Regions from separate parts of the Mesorhizobium sp. P3_A2 genome, predicted to be linked through region 2. Evidence: predicted binding sites of a transcription regulator. Region 2 holds the regulator's gene; each other region holds the start of a gene.
The links. Region 2 encodes PhoB, which activates phosphate uptake and scavenging genes when phosphate is short. Its sites were predicted from a motif close to TGTCATNNANCTGTCAT; they were not measured.
Positions count from the first base shown of each region.

Region 1: the regulator PhoB is predicted to act here: its motif matches at 1,463-1,479, upstream of AC1DXM_RS19600 (alkaline phosphatase D family protein).
Region 3: the regulator PhoB is predicted to act here: its motif matches at 1,742-1,758, upstream of AC1DXM_RS02185 (BtaA family protein).

Region 1 covers NZ_JBFUGC010000008.1:179,404-182,680, reverse strand. Annotated here, with positions in the region: gene AC1DXM_RS19605 (MFS transporter) at 1-1,284, shown strand; gene AC1DXM_RS19600 (alkaline phosphatase D family protein) at 1,551-3,125, shown strand; gene AC1DXM_RS19595 (hypothetical protein) at 3,238-3,277, opposite strand, start outside.
Region 2 covers NZ_JBFUGC010000009.1:107,922-111,198, reverse strand. Annotated here, with positions in the region: gene AC1DXM_RS21100 (ROK family protein) at 1-1,036, shown strand, start outside; gene phoB (phosphate regulon transcriptional regulator PhoB) at 1,068-1,757, opposite strand; gene phoU (phosphate signaling complex protein PhoU) at 1,774-2,478, opposite strand; gene pstB (phosphate ABC transporter ATP-binding protein PstB) at 2,520-3,277, opposite strand, start outside.
Region 3 covers NZ_JBFUGC010000001.1:455,783-459,059, reverse strand. Annotated here, with positions in the region: gene AC1DXM_RS02190 (class I SAM-dependent methyltransferase) at 1-449, opposite strand, end outside; gene AC1DXM_RS02185 (BtaA family protein) at 446-1,693, opposite strand; gene AC1DXM_RS02180 (hydantoinase B/oxoprolinase family protein) at 1,837-3,277, opposite strand, start outside.

The DNA.
Region 1 (3,277 bases), on a different contig from region 2:
ATGATAGCTCAATCCCGTCCCTTTGGCCAGCGCTACGCTTTCGTCGTGGTCGGCGTCATCTTCCTCTGCCTGCTGATCGCGGCCGGTCTGCGTTCGGCTCCCTCCGTGATGATGCTGCCGCTGGACAACAGCTTCGGCTGGGGGCGCGATACCGTTTCGATTGCCGCCGCCATCGGCATCTTCCTCTACGGTCTGACCGGGCCGTTCGCCGCTGCATTGATGGAGCGTGTCGGTCTGCGCCGCACGCTGCTTGCCTCGCTGGCGATCATGTCCGGCTCGACCGCGCTCAGCCTTCTGATGACCGAGCCCTGGCATCTGTTTCTCACCTGGGGCGTGTTTTCCGGCATTGGCTCGGGCGCTGTCGCCACCGTGCTCGGCGCCACCATCGTCAATCGCTGGTTCAAGACCAATCGCGGCCTCGTCATGGGGCTGATGTCGGCCTCCAGCGCCACCGGCCTGCTGGTGTTCCTGCCGCTGCTCGCCTCGCTCGCCCAATCCGGCGGCTGGCAACCGGTCGCCATCGCCGTCTCTGTCGCCACCGCCTGTCTGCTGCCGCTGGTCTGGCTGCTCGTGCCGGAGCGCCCGGCTTCGATCGGCATGGTGCGCTATGGCGCCGAGGCCGATGACGTGCCGCCGGTGTCGCCGGCATCGCAAGGCAACTTCCTGGCGCATACGCTCAACACGCTGCGCCGCGCCGCCGGAACCCGCGTCTTCTGGTATCTGTTCGCCACCTTCTTCGTCTGCGGATTCACCACCAACGGGTTGGTCGGCACGCATCTGATCTCCTTTTGCGGCGACATGGGCATTGGCGAGGTGCAGGCGGCCGGCCTTTTGTCGATGATGGGCATTTTCGACCTGATCGGCACGACGCTGTCGGGCTGGCTCACCGACCGTTTCGACCCGCGCAAGCTGCTCGGCGTCTATTATGGCATTCGCGGCCTGTCGCTGATTTACCTGCCCTATTCCGGCTTCTCGGCAACCAGCCTGATCATCTTTGCCGTGCTCTACGGTCTCGACTGGATCGCCACCGTGCCGCCGACGCTGCGGCTCGCCAACGAAGCCTTCGGCGACCGCAGCGGACCGATCGTCTTCGGCTGGATCGTCGCCGGCCACCAGGTGGGTGCCGCCGCTGCCGCAGCCTTCGGCGGCACCATGCGCGAATTGCAGGGCAATTACGAACTGGCCTTCCTGATTGCCGGCATGACGGCGATTGTGGCGGCGTGTCTGTCGCTGCTGATCAACACGAGCCGTCCGGCCTTCGATCCGGAACCGCAGGTGGCTTAAGCGCGACGCTGATCTCCCCCCTTGAGGGGGAGATGGCCGCGAAGCGGCCAGAGGGGGTCGGTCCGACCGGGCTCGGCGTCCTTGTGGCACAAGGGAGGTCGGCGCTCCACGAGAGGCGACCCCCTCTGTCGCCTTCGGCGACATCTCCCCCTCGAGGGGGGAGAGATCACCTGTCCATTGTTATCAAAACTTCATCTTTCCGAGATGCGGCTGAAACATTGAGGCTGGACGCTGGTGGCGGACGTTCAAGCCATCAGGAGACAGCCATGAACAAGATCTCGTTGACCCGCCGCGCTTTTGTCACCTCAGCGAGTGCGGCCGGTCTGCTCGGCGCATCGGGCCTCGCTTTGCCCTATTATTCGCGCGCCAGCCAGCGCCCGGCCTTTACCCATGGCGTCCAGTCCGGCGATGTCGATGCCTCGAGCGGCATGGTGTGGACGCGCACCGACCGTCCCTCGCGCGTCATGTTCGAAGTGTCGTCGACGGAGAATTTCGCCAACGCCACCCGGCTGGCGCCGCTCGATACCTCGCCGGCCAGCGACTTTACGATCAAGCGGCTGCTCACCGACTTGGCTGCCGACCAGGACATCTTCTACCGCATGACGGCCGCCGACCTCGCCGACATCAATGTCGTTTCCGAGCCGATCGTCGGGCGCTTCCGCACTGCACCCGCCTCCAAGCGCGACATCAAATTCGCCTGGTCGGGCGACACGGCCGGCCAGGGCTGGGGCATCGACGAGACCGGCATGAAGACCTACGCCACCATCGCCAAGCACACGCCCGACTTCTTCCTGCATTCCGGCGACACGATCTATGCCGATGGCGCCATGAAGGATGAGGTCGACCTGCCTGGCGGCGGCAAGTGGAAGAACGTCGTCCTCATCGACGGCAAGCGCAAGGTCGCCGAGACGCTGGACGAGTACCGCGACCAGTGGAAGTACAACATGATGGACAAGAACGTCCTCGCCTTGAGCGCCATCTGCCCGACCTTCTACCAGTGGGACGACCACGAAGTGCTGAACAACTGGTCGGATTCGAAGAATCTGAGCGCCGACAACCGCTACACCGAAAAATCCATCCATGTGTTGGCGGCGCGTGCCGCGCGCGCCTTCCATGAGATGACGACGATCCGCTACGAGCCGTCGGAACCGGGCCGCGTCTATCGCAAGATATCGCACGGGCCGCTGCTCGACGTGTTCTTCCTCGACATGCGCTCCTATCGCGGCCCCAACGGCCCGGACATGCAGGACACGATGACGCCGGAATCGCGCATGCTGGGCGAACAGCAGACGAAATGGCTGAAGCGCGAGCTGGCCAATTCCAAGGCCACCTGGAAGATCATAGCCGCCGACATGCCGCTCGGCCTCGTCGTCTGGGACGACGGCACCAAGAAGGTCGGCGCGGAAGCCGTCAGCAATGGCGACAACGGCCTGCCCAAGGGCCGCGAGCTCGAGATCGCCGACCTGTTGCGCTACATCAAGAACGCCGGCATCACCAACACGGTGTGGCTGACGGCCGACGTGCACTACACGGCCGCGCACTACTACAACCCCGACAAGGCGCAGTTCCAGGACTTCAACCCGTTCTGGGAATTCGTCTCCGGCCCGATCCATGCCGGCACGTTCGGCCCCAACGATTTCGACATGACGTTCGGTCCGGAATTGAAATTCATCAAGGCGCCGACCGCCGAACAGGGCCAGAACCTGCCGCCTTCGGCGGGGCTGCAGTTCTTCGGGCTGGTCGACATTTCGGGGGCTACAGAGCAGCTGACGGTGCGGCTGATGGATCGTGATGACAACGAGCTCTACAAGGTGACGCTCGATCCGGTGCGGTCGGCGTAGGATCGGGGTGGGGTCTTCCCACGCCGGCGCTTCACCCCCGCCCGTCTCGCCAGCTTCGCTTGCGAAGCCGCCTCGCCGACCCTCCCCACAAGGGGGAGGGTAAAGCGGTGCATCAATCCGGATAGCAAACCGTTGGAATCTTTGGCCAAACC
Region 2 (3,277 bases):
GCTGAAGCGCGGCCGGCCTCAGGTCGGCCTTGGCCTCAACCCGGAGGCCGCCGCGGTGATGACCGTGGTGCTGTCGCTGAATTTCCTTTCCGTCACCGTCATCGACTATGCCGGCCAGGTGGTCGCCGAGGAGCAGCGCCGGCTGGATACGCTGACCATGCCGCGCGACGAGTTGATCGGCGAATGCACGGCAATCGTGCGGCGGCGGCTCGAGGATCCAGACCTCGATGTTCAGAGCATCGCCCGCATTGCCATGGGCATCCAGGGCATCACCGATTCGCAGGCGCGCGCCATGCTGTGGTCGCCGATCACGCCGCTGACCGACATTGCCTTCGCCGACATACTGGAAGCGGAATTCGGCATTCCGGCCACCATGGAAAACGATTGCAACATGATGGCAGTGGCGCTGCAATGGCGCCAGCCTGAGCGCTACCGCGACAATTTCATCGCTATCCTGCTCTCGCATGGCATCGGCATGGGGCTGGTGCTGAAGGGCGCGCTGTTCACCGGCACCCATTCCTCGGGCGGCGAGTTCGGCCACATGATCCACCGGCCCGGGGGCGCGCTGTGCCGTTGCGGGCGGCGCGGCTGCGTCGAGGCCTATGCCGGCAACTACGCCATCTGGCGCAGCGCCAAAATGATGAGCGAGGATGCCGAACCGGTCGATGTCGGCGACGCCGACATGCGGGCGCTCGCCGCACGTGCCCGCGAGACCGATGGCCCCGAGCGCGAAGCCTACCGCAAGGCCGGCGAGGCGCTTGGCTTCGGCCTCGGCAGCCTGTTCGCGCTGATCGATCCAGCACCTGTCGCCATGGTCGGAGTCAGCGCCGCCGCGTTCGATCTGATCGAACCGGCATTGCGCGAAGCGATTGCTCAGACCGCCGGCGGCCAGCACTCGAAATCGATCTCCTTCGACACCGAGCCCAACGAACTGCCGCTGATCCGCGAAGGCTGCGCCATGCGCGCGCTCAGCTTCGTCGACCAAGAGATTTTCGCACCGGGGATTCAAGCGAAGACGGGCAAGCACGTCGCCTGAGAGGGCCGGCGACGGCACGGCGCGCCGGGCCTTAGTCTTCCCGGATTGCGTAGCCAGCGCCGCGGATGGTGCGGATCACATCGGGCATGCGACCATTGTTGACCGCCTTGCGCAGGCGCCCGACATGCACGTCGACGGTGCGCTCGTCGATATAGATCGTCTCGCCCCAGACATTGTCGAGCAGCTGGCTGCGCGAGAACACGCGGCCGGGATGGCGCATCATGAATTCGAGCAGGCGGAACTCGGTCGGTCCGAGCCTGATTTCGCTCTTCTTGCGGTAAACGCGGTGCGATTCACGATCGAGCACGATGTCGCCGACCTTGAGCACGCTGGAGAGCACTTCCGGCTTGGCGCGGCGCAGCAGCGCTTTCACGCGCGCCATGAACTCCGGCGTGGAAAACGGCTTGACCAGATAGTCGTCGGCGCCGGTGGACAGGCCACGCACACGGTCGCTCTCCTCGCCACGCGCGGTCAGCATGATGATCGGCAGCCGTTCGGTCTCGGGCCGCATGCGCAGCCGCCGGCAGAGCTCGATGCCGGACACCGCCGGCACCATCCAGTCGAGCACCAGCAGGTCGGGAACGTTTTCCTGCAGCCGGATTTCGGCCTCGTCGCCGCGCGTCACCACCTCGACCTGGTAGCCTTCGGATTCGAGGTTGTAGCGGAGAAGCACGCCCAGCGGCTCCTCGTCCTCCACGACCATGATGCGTGGCGCGATCATCAGCAGTTCACCCTTGTCAGGCCGAAGTGGCCATCGCCGTCTCGTCCTGCTTCGGGCGATTGGCGGGCAATTGCTGGCCGGTCAGCACATAATACGCATTTTCAGCGATGTTGGTGACATGATCACCGATGCGCTCCAGATTCTTGGCGCAGAACAGGAGATGCGTGCAGGCGGTGATGTTGCGCGGGTCTTCCATCATGTAGGTCAAGAGTTCACGAAACACCGACGTGTATTTGACGTCGATACGTTCGTCCTCATTCCTGAGCTTTGCCAGTGCTGCCGCATCCGCGGCGGCATATTCCTCGACCACCCCTTGCACCTGGATCAGCACCAGCTGCGCCATCGCATCGATGGAATGCGAGAGGTCGCGCGGCGTGACGCTGAGGCCCACGGTGCCGACGCGCTTGGCGATGTTCTTGGCGAGATCGCCGATGCGCTCGAGGTCTCCGGCCATGCGGATCGAGCCGACCACGGCACGCAGATCGTTGGCCATCGGCTGGCGCTTGGCGATGAGCGTGATGGCGCGATCGTCGAGTTCCCGCTGGCGCGCGTCCATGATGGCGTCGTCGGACACGACACGTTGCGCCAGCGCATTGTCGGAATTGAGCAACGCTTTGGTCGAGCCGCTGACCATCGACCCGGCCAGATCGCCCATGTCGCGGATCAGCTTGCTGATCTGGCCCAACTCTTCATCGAAGGAGGCGACGGTATGTTCACCCATGATCCTGATCCTCGTGCCTGAAAATTCAACCGCTGGACGGCTCAGCCGAAGCGGCCGGTAATGTAGTCCTGGGTGCGCTTGTCGTCGGGATTGGTGAACATCTTGTCGGTGGCGCCCTCCTCGACGAGGTAGCCGAGGTGGAACATCGCCGTGCGCTGCGACACGCGCGCCGCCTGCTGCATCGAGTGGGTGACGATGACGATCGTGTAATTCTGGCGCAGCTCGTCGATCAGCTCCTCGACACGTGCGGTGGCGATCGGGTCGAGCGCCGAGCAGGGTTCGTCCATCAGGATCACTTCCGGCGACACCGCAATGGCGCGCGCGATGCACAGGCGCTGCTGCTGGCCGCCGGACAGTCCGGTGCCGGGCTCCTGCAGGCGGTCCTTGACCTCGTTCCAGATCGCCGCCTTCTTCAAGCTCGACTCGACGATCTGGTCCATGTCGGACTTGCGCTTGGCCAGCCCATGGATGCGCGGGCCGTAGGCAACGTTCTCGTAGATCGACTTCGGGAAAGGATTGGGCTTCTGGAACACCATGCCGACGCGAGCCCTGAGTTCGACGACGTCGATGTTCTTGTCGTAGATATCGTCCTCGTCGAGCGTGATCTTGCCGGTCACCCGCGCCGAATCGATGGTGTCGTTCATGCGGTTGAGGCAGCGCAGGAAGGTCGACTTGCCGCAGCCGGACGGGCCGATCAGCGCCGTCACCTGGTTCTGGCGGACGTCGAGATTGACGTCGAACAGCGCCTGCTTCTCGCCGTAGAACACGCCGACCTTGTCGCCGCGCATCTTGATGACTT
Region 3 (3,277 bases), on a different contig from region 2:
CCGGGCGCAAGTGCGGCGAGTGCTGCTGAAACCGTCTTTTCCCAACCGGGGATCATAGACAGCGAATAGGACACGAAGATGCGGTCGAAACGCTCGACGCCGAACAGTGTCTTGGCGTCGAAATCCGTGGCATCGCCGCGCGCCAGCACGACGCGGCCGGACAGGCCTTCGCGCCCAATCGCCTTGCCGGCGGTCTCCAGCATCTCGGCCGAGATGTCGAGGCCGTAGAAACGGGCATCGGGGTAGCGGCGGGCGGCAAGGGCGATGTTGCGGCCGGTGCCGCAGCCGAGTTCGAGCGCGGTTCCTTTCGCCGGCACATCCAGCTCCGATATCATCTGGTCGCGGCCGAGCAGGTAATATTTGCGGGTCAGGTCGTAGATGTGGCGCTGCCAGCGATAGACGCCGTCCATCAGTTCGGCATGGCCGGCCGGCAGCTCGCTCGTGCTCATGCGGCGCGCTTCACATAGAGGTGGAAGCCGCCATAGATCGCCGAGCGGTCGCGGGCCGAATAGTCGCGCGAGGCCTCGTCCTCGTAGTTCCACTGGTCGAGCAGCGAAGTCGAGACGCGGCCGGGCAGCAGGCTGGGTTCGGCGGCGGTGCGGAAGATGACGCGGGCGCCGACCGAGGCGGTGCGGGTGATCTCCGACCACAGCGCGTTGAGCTGGTCGTCGGTCATCCAGTCCTGCGCGTCGAGCAGGATGAAGCGGTCGACGGTCCCGGCGTCCTTGCCAGCCAGGAATTCGATCAGATTGGCGTGGTGGATGCCGACGCGATCGACATTGTTGCGGATCGCTTTGTAGTTGGCCTCTTCGAGATAGGCGGGCAGGGCGGCCTCACCAGGATTGGGATAGCGGCGGGCGAAAGCCTGCCAGGCGAAGTAGTTGTTCTTCAACGGAAAATCGCAAGCGAGCTTTTCAAGCCGGGCCTTCAGCACGCTGGCCATTGAGCCGTCGCCCGAGGTGATCAGCGAATCGTACTGTGCCGGTGGAATGCCGAGACCGAACAGCGACGCCTTGCGCGAGGTCGCCCAGCGCAAGAGCTTCTTGTCGAAGACCGGCGCCAGCTCTTCGTTGAAGAAGCGGCGCTGGTCGGCGATGCTCTTCGACGCCATGATCCCGGCGGGGTCGACACCGAAGAATTTGGCGGTGCGATGTCCCATGGCGATGAACAGGCCGAGCAGGCCGGTCTGGTAGAAGTTGCGGTCGAAGACGGTGATGCGCCGGCGGCCGCGCCAGTTGCGGCGCTCCCAGTAGTGGCGGCTGACCGGATCGAGATGCGGCGCGATGAAACGGTCATAGGCTTCCGAATTATGGCTGGTGTCGGCGGCACCGAAGAAGCGGAACAGGTCGCCCTGCGAAGGCAGATGCCGCACCGCCTCCAGCTTCATCCGGTTCAAGGCGATGTGGGCGGCGTTGAGATCGACCGCATCGACGCGTTCAGGCGACCGGGTGAGGTAGGCCAGGATGTTGCAGCCGCCGGAGGCGATGGTGACGACGCGGTGCCCCTGGCCAAGCTGCATGGCCTCCATGTCGACTTCAGGGTCTTCCCAGATCTGCGGGTAGACGAGGCCGGAAAACAGCAGCGCAAACAGCCGCTCGGAAAGGCCGGCCTTCGACAGCGGGCGGTTCTGGTAGACGGCTTTTCCAACTTCCTTGCCACGGCGAAAGACCAGATCTGCCGAAACGTCCGTCATGGCTAATGATTCCCCGTTTGCTTTGGCGCAAGCGGGTAGCGCAGCGTCATGACAGGCCAGTGACAGGCTGTTGACGCTTCAGCTTGTTGTTTTGATGCAAGTCGCTTTCCCAAATCGGATGAACAATTTTTGGGCGACATGCACTAATCTTGGCCAAACCCTCCCGGCGTCGGCGTCGTCAGGATGACGGCGTCACCGGCGTCGAGCACGGTCTGGTCGCAGGCCATCAACGTCTCGATGCTGCCGTCCTTGCGCCGCACCTTGGTCGAGCCGACCTCGCCGTCGCCGCCGCCGTCCAGACCTTGCGGCGGGCGGTTGCGGTGCGAGGACAGGATGGCGCATTCCATCTTTTCGAGGAAGCGGATCGTCCGCCTGGTGCCGTCGCCGGCGTTCCATTTGCCTTTGCCGCCGGATCCCTCGCGGATGTGAAAATCCTCGAGCAGGACGGGAAAGCGCAATTCCAGCACTTCCGGATCGGTGAGGCGGGAATTGGTCATGTGGGTGTGGACGCCGGAGGTGCCGGCAAAGCCGCGGCCGGAGTTCATCTGCCCGGCCGGCGAGCCGGAACAGATCGTCTCGTAATACTGGTACTGCTTGTTGCCGAAGGTCAGGTTGTTCATCGTGCCTTGCGCGTTGGCCATGGCGCCCATGGCGCCGAACAGCGCGTTGGTGACATGTTGCGAGGTCTCCACATTGCCGGCGACAACGGCGGCGGGATAGCTGGGTTTCAGCATGCAGCCGTCGGGGATGATGATGTTGATTGGCCGCAGACACCCGGCATTCATCGGTATCATGTCCTCGACCATGACGCGGAAGGCGTAGAGCACGGCGGCGCGGGCGACCGGCTCGGGCGCGTTGAAGTTGTTCTTCATGACAGGCGAGGTGCCGGTGAAGTCGACGGTCGCTTCGCGCTTTTGCCGGTCGACCGTGATCTTCACCTTGATGACTTGGCCGGTGTCAGTCGGGTATTCATATTCTGATGCGTCGGGCAGCCGCTCCAGCACGCGGCGCACGCTTTCGGCGGCATTGTCCTGGACATGGCCCATATAGGCCTCGACGACATCGAGGCCGAAATGGGCGACCATCTTGCGCAGTTCCGCCACGCCCTTTTCATTGGCTGCGATCTGCGCCTTGAGGTCGGCAATGTTCTGGTGCGGGTTGCGCGCGGGGTAGGGGTGGTCGGTGAGCAGCGTCTGCAGTTCCGCCTCGCGGAATTTTCCGCGATCGACAACACGGAAATTGTCGAACAAAACGCCTTCTTCGTCGACCGTGGTGGCAAGCGGCGTCATCGAGCCGGGGGCCGTGCCGCCAATGTCGGCATGATGACCGCGTGAGGCCGCCCAGAACAGGATTTCTTTCTCCGCATCATCGAACACCGGCGTCACCACGGTGATGTCGGGCAGATGCGTGCCGCCATTGTAGGGGGCATTCAGCGCAAAGACGTCGCCGGGATGGATGTCGCCGGAGTTCAGCCGGATGATGGTCTCGACCGATCGGTCCATGGAGCCGAGATGCACTGGCATGTGCGGCGCGTTGGCGACCAGCGCGCCGTGACGGTCGAAGACGGCGCAGGAAAAATCCAGT